2 regions of the Novosphingobium sp. CCH12-A3 genome follow, and region 1 is predicted to be linked to the other one. Evidence: predicted binding sites of a transcription regulator. Region 1 holds the regulator's gene; the other holds the start of a gene.
What was found. The regulator LexA, encoded in region 1, represses DNA repair genes until DNA is damaged. The targets are predictions, from matches to a motif close to GTTCCNCNCTTGTTCT.
Positions count from the first base shown of each region.

Region 2: the regulator LexA is predicted to act here: its motif matches at 1,456-1,471, upstream of AX703_RS14020 (ImuA family protein).

Region 1 covers NZ_LSIA01000160.1:649-5,808, reverse strand. The annotation lists gene AX703_RS12375 (ComEC/Rec2 family competence protein) at 1-476, shown strand, start outside; gene AX703_RS12370 (energy transducer TonB) at 586-1,254, opposite strand; gene lexA (transcriptional repressor LexA) at 1,504-2,223, opposite strand; gene AX703_RS12360 (molybdopterin molybdotransferase MoeA) at 2,343-3,548, opposite strand; gene moaC (cyclic pyranopterin monophosphate synthase MoaC) at 3,545-4,018, opposite strand; gene AX703_RS12350 (NYN domain-containing protein) at 4,244-4,993, shown strand; partial or broken gene AX703_RS12345 (serine hydrolase) at 5,055-5,160, shown strand, end outside.
Region 2 covers NZ_LSIA01000178.1:8,727-13,886, forward strand. The annotation lists gene AX703_RS14015 (hypothetical protein) at 1-1,370, shown strand, start outside; gene AX703_RS14020 (ImuA family protein) at 1,509-2,261, shown strand; gene AX703_RS14025 (DNA polymerase Y family protein) at 2,176-3,696, shown strand; gene AX703_RS14030 (error-prone DNA polymerase) at 3,693-5,160, shown strand, end outside.

The DNA.
Region 1 (5,160 bases):
ACATGCGGGACAACTTGCTCGAACTTGCCGGAATGGAAGGCAGCCTTCGTCGCCTCGATGAATGGCCGGGTGCTCGCTGCAATGAAGACTTCTGCGTTGCAATCGTGCTCAGATGCGAACGGCGTTTTACGCTCCTGATGGCCCGCAGCCGAAACTACATTGACGACATGGCGCTTGTGGCGGCCTGCGAGCGGGCCGACATCGTCATCGCCGATCGACGCCTTCCGGCATCGTGCCGCCCGCGCATGCTGAAGGCAGACCGACCCTATCTCGCCAATACGGGAGGCATATCCATCGATCTTGCCTCTGGCCGGATTCGCACCGTAGCGGAAACGCAGGGCCAGCATGGTTGGTATCGCTGGCCGGAACCCCGCCCGACGCCCAGCCTGACGCAACTCAACGACGTCGGAGTTGGAGCGACGGATGCGCCTGATGCAACCGTGCCGGTAACGGCGCCAGTGGCCACCAAGCGATGAATGCGACCCAGGGCGGTCCATTCCCTTGTCCGGCGGGCGATGATCTCGAAGCAGCGCTCTCTTCCGCCAGGCTTGCCGGGCGAACCTGACGTTCGCCCGGACCAATTCATCAGGGAAGGACCCAGCGCACCGAACCGACATAGCTCCCCGCAGTCGGCATACCGTCGCTGCCAAGTGCAGGAGTGAACCGCGCCCGCGCGCTGACTTTCGTGCATGTCGCTGCATCAAGGTCAGGAGACCCGCTCGATCCGGTAATCTCGCATCCCGTGACGCGGCCATCCACGCCTATCGAGAGGCGAAAGCGGGTTAGCCCTTCTCTTTCTTCTCTGATTGCGGCCGAGGGATAGTCGCGGTCCGAGACCCATGAGCCCGGCGATCCCTTCGGCGATGCTGTGCGAACGGCAAAGCTCGGCGAGGGAGAGGCGCGGGGGTCGGGCAGGACGTTCGGGATAGGGTCGACTGGTGTGATCGGGGTGACGTCGATATCCCGGACTGTGCTTGAAGGATCCACCGGCGTAATCGCGATGTCGGGGCGGGGGGCCACCAGCGAGCGGCTGTCAGGCTGTGGGGAAGGTTTCACGTCCGGCGGCGGCACGACAGGCGTTACCTTCACCTCCTCGTCCTCCCACTGCTTGGCAGGAAGTCGGTCCGTCAGGATCGTGACCATGCTGTTGGCGAACCCTGAAGCGATCGCCCAGATCGCCACTCCATGAAGCAGCCCGACCGCGATGAAGGTCTGTGTCTGCCTGCGTCTCGTATTCTCGATTGCATAAGCCATTGGCAACACCTCTTCCGTTGCCGACGCCCCAAGTTCTGGCGGGCCGTCCCGGAATGGGGCGCCCCATGGCGGGGCATTCGGTAACAGTGGATACTATACTTCACACTGGATCACATCCAGAAGAATCTCAACCAAATCGATTGATATTTGCCATAACATGCTGATGCAAAAAAAGCCGCCGCGCATTTCCTGCGCAGCGGCCTTTGCCATCAGGCACGCCCAAGGCCGGGCGCTATGTTGCAACAAACGTCAGTGGTAACGCCGGAGCAAGCCTGCAAGCTTGCCCTGCACGGTCACCTCGTCGGGGCGATAGAACTGCGGATCATAGGCAGCATTGGCAGGATCCAGCCGAACCATGCCCTTTTCGTGATGGAGATACTTGAGCGTGGCCTCTTCCCCACGCACAAGTGCAACCACGATCTCGCCATCGCGCGCCATATCTGTCTTGCGGACAAGCGCGTAATCGCCATCGAAGATCCCGGCTTCAACCATCGAGTCACCGGACACTTCGAGTGCGTAATGCTCTCCTGCGCCCAGTAGCGCGGCAGGAACCGGCAGGGTCGCCGTCGTCTCAAGCGCTTCGATTGGCACACCGGCTGCAATCTTGCCGTGCAGCGGCAGCTCGATCACGTCGTTTGCCGCCACAGGCACGGGAGGCGCTTTTGGTGCAGGACGAAGCGCCGTGACGCTTCCGCCCGTTGCTCCACCATCTGCATTGGCAATCTGCCGAACGGCGCTCTGCTTGCCCACCGCGCTGTCTGGCTGGCGGAGGACTTCGAGTGCCCGTGCGCGGTTGGGGAGGCGGCGGATGAAGCCACGCTCTTCAAGCGCCGAGATCAGCCGGTGGACGCCCGACTTGGACTTCAGATCGAGCGCTTCCTTCATCTCCTCGAACGAGGGGGAGATGCCCGACTCTTCAAGCCGGACCTGAATGAAGGTGAGCAGTTCGTGCTGCTTGCGCGTCAACATCGGCGGCCACTCCGCAATGCGCGGCTTCGAGGCAAAGCCGCTGGTCTTTCATGGACCGGGAGTAAATGTTCCATCCCGGCGAACGAATGCGGAACGGATAAGCAACCTGTTGCGACTCGTCAAGCAATTCCGCCATTTTCGAGGAGGTAGATAGGAACATCCGTTCCGGCCGGTTTGGCCTCGGCCCCTGCTTCCCGCACGGCCAACGCGTTGGCCCTTGAAAGTGGAGAGAGCGCTCCGGAATCCTGGAGCGGGTCGAGCCTTACCGACGCTCCGTCCCATATCGCGCGCAGGAACTCCATTCGGCTCCCGCCCTGCGCCAGTGGCTCTGCAAGCCGGGCTGGGATGGCTTTTGGCAAAGGCGCACTCGCGCCGAGCATCGCTCTCAACAGGGGGAGCATGAACAGGTAGGCCGTGACGAAGGCCGAGGCGGGATTGCCGGGCAGGCCGAGAATGATCTGGGATCCACGCGTTGCCACCAGCAGCGGCTTGCCCGGCTTGATGCCGATGCGCCAGAAGTCGATCGAGGCGCCAACGGCCTCGAGCGCCGGGCGAACGAGATCGTGATCCCCGACTGACGCCCCGCCGCTTGTGACTATGATGTCCGAGCTGTTTGCCGCGTCCAGCGCGCGGACCAATTCTGCGAGTTCGTCCGCCACAGGACCGGCATGGCGGATATCGACCGGCAGGGAGGCGGCCATCGCACAGAGCATCGGCCCGTTGCTGGCGGGAAGCTGGTGCAGGTCGGGCAGGTGGCCGGGAGGAACCAGTTCGTCGCCGCTGTCGATGACGGCCAGGCTGACACGCCGGCGCACGGGGAGATGGCTGTGGCCACCGGCGATGGCGAGCGCGATTTGCGCAGGGCTAATGCGGCTACCCGCAGAGATCAGCGTTTCGCGAGAGCTGAAATCCATGCCTGCGGGTCGAACGTGGCGCGAAGCGGGCTGCGGTGGCTCGCCGGTCAAGCTCAGCTCGTTGCCGTTGCGCGCGCTGTCCTCCTGAAGCAGCACCATGTCCGCGCCTTTGGGCAGGATGGCGCCAGTGCTGATGCGGGTGGCTTCATCGGGGCCGACCTCGCCGCCGAAGGGGTGACCGGCCGCGCTTTCACCGATCACGCGCCACGGGCCCGGAAGATCGGCACTGCGCATGGCATAGCCGTCCATCGCCGAAAGGGCTGCAGCTGGCTGCGTGCGCCGGGCAAGGAGGTCCTCGGCGAGGTAATGGCCAAGGCATTCGGCAACCGAGCGATGCTCGACGGGCAGCGAAGGCGCGAGCGCGAGCAACCGGCTCTGCGCATCGGCAAGGGGTAGGGGCGGCGCTTTCATTCCGGAGCGCGCCAGGTTCCGGACTTGCCGCCCCGCTTCTCGATCAGACGGACACTTTCGATCACCATGCCTTTGTCGAGAGCCTTGGCCATGTCGTAGATCGTCAGCAGGGCGAGGCTCACCGCCGTCAACGCTTCCATCTCTACGCCCGTGCGACCGGTCAACGAAGCGGTGGCAGTGCATTCGATGCCGTCGGCGACGAAGGCGAAATCGACGTTGACCGCATCGAGCACCAGCGGATGGCAGAGCGGGATGAGGTCGCCTGTCCTTTTCGCCGCCATGATCCCGGCAATCCGCGCTGGGCCAAGCACATCGCCTTTCGGAGCATTGCCGGACCTGATCGCCTCGAGCGTGGCGTCAGACATGCGAATCATACCACGTGCAATCGCGACGCGGTGCGTCTCGGTCTTGCCGCCGACGTCGACCATGCGAGCGGTGCCGGTCGAATCGAGATGGGTGAGGTCGTTCATCGTTGTCCCTGGAATGCTGAATGGGGGTTTACGGGGTTTACACTGTCCAGAGAGAACTGCGGAACGGGAGTTGGAACGCAGTTTTGGCGCGGATTTCCGGGGCTTTCAAGGTGCTTCGCTGACAGTCGGCACCATGGCAAAAACCTGCCCTGTAGGAAAGCGTTTCCAATCCGAAGTGACTACATATTGGGATTTCGTTAGCCTTCTGCCGCAATAAGTACATTGATGAATACTGTGCAGAACAAGAAGCGTGTTGCCATCATGATTGATGGCGAGAACGTGCCCGCAAGCACGATGTCAAAGATTGAAGCGATCGCAACGTCGTTGGGGGACGTGCAGTTGCGCCGTGTCTATGGAAACTTTGCAAACGGGGCGAATGGCGAATGGATAGACCATTCCAAAGACCATCCGCTCGATGTGAGACAGGTTACACCTTCAAAGAACAAGAAGAACACCACCGACATCGCCTTGGCTGTCGAGACAGTCGAAATCGTCCTGCGCAAGGGGTTTGATTGCGTCTGCATTGCATCGAATGACCGTGACTTTCAGCCACTTGTCGAATTTCTGCGCAGGGAGGGCGCCGAAGTGCATGGTTTCGGCGGTGATGCCGCTGACCTGAAACTCCGAAACAGTTGCTCGAAATACCATATCGTTCTGAACACGAGGAAGGCTGCCGCAACATCCTCTGAGAAAGTCGAGAAACCAACGGCAGCTGCGACCAAAGCCAAGCCCCCGCAAGAGCCGTCCAAATCGGAAGCCGCCAACTGGGCCAAAGTCAGGGAAGCTTTGAACGAGTTGGCCAACCAGCGGGAATGGGTGGCATTGCCGGAGCTCGCTACCGTCCTGAGCAAGGCGAAGCTCCAACCCGCCTCGTTCGGATCAAGGAGCTGGCTGCAAGTGTTCAAGAAGGACGGCCGCTTCGCCGTTGAAAAGATTGCGGGTTCCACCCAATCGCAGGTGCGGTTGGTGGCCTGACGTCACTTGCCGCCCTGCCAGCGCTCGCTATTGCACCAAGTGTCAATAACGGGAGCGGTGGATGCGGAAGCGGTGGGTTTTGTTAGGAGCGGTCGTGCTGGCCGGAGGTGCCGGGTTTGCCTCGCTTGACAAGGAAACGCGGGGAATTCTTCTTGCGCTACCGACCA
Region 2 (5,160 bases), on a different contig from region 1:
AGTCGACGCTCGGCCGCACCGGAAACCGCATCCGACTCAGCCTGTCCGCCATTGATCGCCTCGCCAAGGATCCTCGGCCGGCGCTGGTCATCGTCTTCCGAATGCGGGCCGATGGTGAAATCCAGTCGGCTTACCTCGTCCATCTCATCGGCAACGAACTCGCCCGGGTGCTCAAGCGATTGCGATTGGCGGAGGCTCGAAAAGCGCACGACATCAATCATGTCGACATCAGCTATGACTATGAGAAAGTCGGACAGCGTTTCGAGCCGACCGCCGCCGGCCTCTCGTCGGCCTTATCGGCCGCCTGCGGACAAGATCCAGGCGCCTATACCGCGAAGAAGCAGCGTCAGCTCGATGAACTCGGCTATGAGAACGGCCAGTTCGAAGCCGAGGCGCTACTCCAGATCGAGGGGCCGGAGCATTTCGCCAACCTGCTGCTCGGTCTTGCGCCCCTAAAACCGCACCGCTTGCGTGTCTACGATAGCCGCTTCGGCATCCGCCTTCCGTATCAAGGCACGCTATTTGACGACATCGAGGAACTTCGACTGACGCCGCCGTCGCTCGGATCATGCGAGATCGCGATCCGAGGCCCCGGGTTCGCGCAGGCGGCGCGGTTCGATGGCGAGATGTTCATCGGTCCGCCGATCCTCGAACCGCATGGACCCGAACTGCTCGTCCGCAGCCGGGACTTCATCATTCGGCTCACCCCTCCCGCGCTCAGGTTCGAAAGCGTCGGCTCAATCGACGATTTGGAATACACGCTCGAAGAGTGGGCGGAACTACTGCGCGGCCTGACGCTCATGGCATCCGAGCGATCGACGCTAACCATTTCTGGGAACAGCCGGATCCCCCCGATTACCTTCCCAGTCAATGAACCGCTCACAGGCCCATATCTCGACGAGGTGCCACTCATCTCGACCTTCGTGGATGGTTGGCTGCGCTTGCTAACCAACGCCGGCCTGCGCTCGACCGAGCGCTTCAAATTCGATGCATTCTGGGCGGCCAATGACGCACGTATGGTTGTGGACATCCTGCTCAATCCTCGCCCGGACGCGCGATTCGAGTTCCAAAGCCTCGACGTCGAGGAGAGTGGGCCCCCACCCGCAGGCCTCTACTTCAACAGCATGTCATTCGCCGGTACGAGCATCAGCTTCAGCGCCAAGGTCTTCTTCGAGGAGACCGACGACGTCGAATGGCGGTATCGCTCAACGCGGTTTGAAGCTTTCGATGTTCGCCCGGTCGTCGACGACCTCGAGGAATATGGGCTCGATCAGGCTGCCGCCGCCGACCTAAAGCTCATCATCGACCCGCGCAACATCACCATGACGCCGCGTGCCGACGCTAACGGCGCCGTGCCCAAACAAGGCTGAACGGCCGCTATCAACAGCTTGAGGCGCGTGCGCCGCTGGTCCTTTGACGGCGCAGAATCGACCTTGACTCTCGCAGCTGAAATCTAGAACAAATAGGGAACATGATGACGAACCCCTATCCGGAGGTAAACTGGGAGCGTGCGGCCCGAGCCCGCCATAGAGTCTTTGCGCGCGCAGATCGAGAAGATCGAAGGCAGAAGCCGGCGTGCCAAATCGGTTCTCCCGTTTGGGATTGCCGACGTCGACTCACGACTCCCGGGTGGCGGGTTGGCGCTCGGCGCGCTGCATGAGATCGCCGGCGGTGGGAATGGCGCGGTCGATGGCGCCGCAGCAGCCTTGTTCAGCGCGGGCGTCGCGGCTCGAACCAAGGGCAAGATCCTCTGGTGTATCACCCGTCCGGACCTGTTCGCGCCGGCGATCGCTCAGGCAGGTCTTGCGTCCGATCGCGTAATCTATCTCGAAGCCGGTGATGACAAGACCGTGCTGGCCTGCATGGAGGAAGGGCTGCGCCATGGTGGCCTCGGGGCGGTTCTCGGTGAGGTGGCGCGGCTTTCCATGACAGCCTCGCGCCGCCTGCAGTTGGCGGCCGAGGGAAGCGGATCGATCGGGATCGCGCTGCGGCGTTGGCGACGACAGACCGAGGCCACTGATTTCGGCCAACCCACCGCCGCGATGACACGCTGGCGCGTGTCTATGGTGCCATCGACACCCCTACCTGTTCCGGGCGTAGGGCGTGCCCGCTGGCTGGTCGAACTGATCCGCGCACGCGCGGGCGAGAGTGCAGATTTCGAGTTGGAGGCGTGCGATGACACGGGTCGTCTCGCTCTTCCTGCCGAGTTGGTCCACCGACCGGCTCCGGCGGAAGGCTGGCGACGCGGCGCCTCCGGCTGAGGCGCCGCTCGTCCTGATTGGCCGGGAAGGAAACAGGCGGGTGGTGCTGGCGGCGAATGCTGCTGCCGTGGCCGCCGGCCTTCGCCCCGGCATGCCTGTGACCAAGGCTCAGGTCCTGGTGCCAGACCTCATCGTGCAAGATGCCGAGCCGGCAGCCGATGTGGAGGCACTTGATCGGCTCGCCACCTGGCTCCTGCGCTACGCGCCTGTCGTGGCCCCTGATCCTCCAGACGGGATCATCATCGACTCGACCGGAGCCGATCACCTTCACGGCGGCGAAGCTGTCATGCTGGAGGGCCTGATCGGTAGGCTGGCCATGTCCGGTATCGCCGCTCGCGGTGCGATCGCCGACAGCTGGGGCGCGGCCCACGCCTTGGCCCGGTTTGCAGCCCGCGCGACGATAATCGCTCCTGAACGTCATGATGCATCGCTGTTGGAACCGCTTCCGCTGGCCGCGCTGCGCATCGACGCTTCGATAGTCGCGGCGCTGCGGACGCTTGGCTTTGAAACCATCGGCGATATCCTCGCGCAGCCGCGCGCGCCGCTCACCCTGCGCTTCGGTCCAGCGATCGGCCGCCGTATCGATCAGGCGCTTGGCGATCTGTCAGAGCCGATCGATCCGATTCGACCCGCCGACCTGATCGAAGTGCGCAGGTCGTTCGCGGAACCGATTGGCGCGGCGGAGACCATCGCCCGCTACATCGCCAAGCTCGTCGATCAGCTCTGCGACCGCCTCGAGGCAGCGGGTCTCGGCGCACGACGCCTCGACCTTATCTGCCACCGTGTCGACAGTCGCTCACAGGCGGTCCGGGTTGGAATGGCAACGCCGGTCCGGGATGCAAAGCGCCTGACGCGCCTCCTATGCGACAAGATCGAGACGATCGAGCCCGGCTTTGGAATCGAGGTGATGACGCTTGCAGCCAGCGTCGCCGAGCCGATCGAGCGCCGGCAAACCGTTAGTTCGCTTATCGAGGAGAGTGTGCCGGACGTCTCGGACCTGATCGATACGCTCATGAACCGGGTGGGCGAGCAGGCGCTCTATCGGCTGGCGCCGGTTGCGAGCGACGTCCCGGAACGCTCCGTTGCCCGCATTCCGGCGATGGCCGCCGATACGGGCGCAGCATGGCCCGGCCATTGGCCGCGGCCCTCGCGTCTGCTGGCCCATCCGGAGCAGGTCGAGACTGTAGCGCTCTTGCCTGATCATCCGCCCGTTTCATTCACCTGGCGCGGCGTGCGTCGCCGACTGCGCCGGGGTGATGGACCGGAGCGCGTGTTCGGAGAGTGGTGGAAGCGCGACGCCGAATTGGTCGCCGTCCGAGACTATTTTCGGGTCGAGGACGACGCCGGCGAACGCTACTGGCTTTATCGTGCCGGTGACGGCGAAGACACGGCGACGGGGTCGCACCGCTGGTTCATCCACGGGGTCTTCGGATGAGCTCACCTCGCTACGTCGAACTGCAGGTCACCTCACACTTCAGCTTCCTGCGCGGCGCGTCCTCCTGCGAGGAACTGTTTGCGCAAGCGGCCTTGGCTGGGATCGAGGCCGTCGCCATCGTCGATCGGAATTCGCTCGCCGGCGTCGTCCGTGCTCATGAAGCGGCCAAGACGACCGGCGTTCGCCTGATTGTCGGTTGCCGGCTCGACCTCGCTGACGGGACATCCGTGCTGGTCTATCCGACGGATCGACCCGCTTATTCGCGCCTCTGCCGTCTTCTGTCCCTCGGCAAAAAGCGAGGGGGCAAGGCCCGGTGCGTCCTCGAATGGCCTGATCTCGTCGCGTATGGTGAAGGCCTGATCGTCACACTTGTACCCGACCTGGCGGATGACGAGTGCGCGTTCCGGCTGCGGCGATTGCGGGACGCTTTCGGCGACAGAGTCTATCTCGCGCTCACCTTGCGCCGCCGGCCAAACGATCAGCTCCGACTGCATGAGCTTTCGAACATGGCCACACAGATGCGCGTGCCCACCGTGGTGACGAACGACGTCCTCTTCCACGAGCCGACCCGGCGGATCCTGCAGGACGTGGTCACGTGCATCCGTCACAACGTCACGATCGATACGCTTGGCGATCGGCGAGAGCGACATGCCGATCGCTACATCAAGCCGCCGGACGAAATGCATCGTCTGTTCAACCGCTATCCCGAGGCCCTTGCCCGGACGCTGCAGATCGCGGACCGCTGCCGCTTCAGCCTCGACGAACTTGCATACCAGTATCCGGAAGAGCGAGACGATCCCGCGCTTACGCCCCAGCAGACATTGTCAAAGCTCACCTGGGAGGGGGCCGCTGAACGCTATCCCGAGGGCGTACCCGAAAGCGTGACCGCCGCCCTCCAGCATGAGTTGCGGTTGATCGAGAAACTGGAATACGCGCCTTATTTCCTGACCGTGAACTCCATCGTTCGCTTCGCGCGGTCAAAGGACATTCTGTGTCAGGGTCGCGGATCGGCCGCCAACTCCGCCGTCTGTTACGTTCTTGGCATCACCTCGATCGATCCGGGCCGCAACGACCTGCTGTTCGAGAGATTCATCTCCGAGGAACGGCGCGAGCCGCCCGACATCGACGTCGATTTCGAGCATGAGAGGCGCGAGATCGTCATGCAGTGGGTGTTCGAGACCTATGGCCGAGAGCATGCAGCGTTGTGCTCGACCGTCATCCGGTATCGCACCAAGGGCGCGCTGAGGGACGTCGGCAAGGCGCTCGGCCTGCCCGAAGACCTGATCGGCACTCTGTCGTCGCAGGTCTGGGCTTGGTCGGAGGAAGGCGTCGAGAAGCGTCACGTCGAGGAGTTGAACCTCAACCTCGCCGATCGGCGCCTTCGGATGACGCTCGACCTTGCCCGGCAGCTGATGGGCGCTCCCCGCCATCTCAGCCAGCACCCTGGCGGCTTCGTGCTCACCC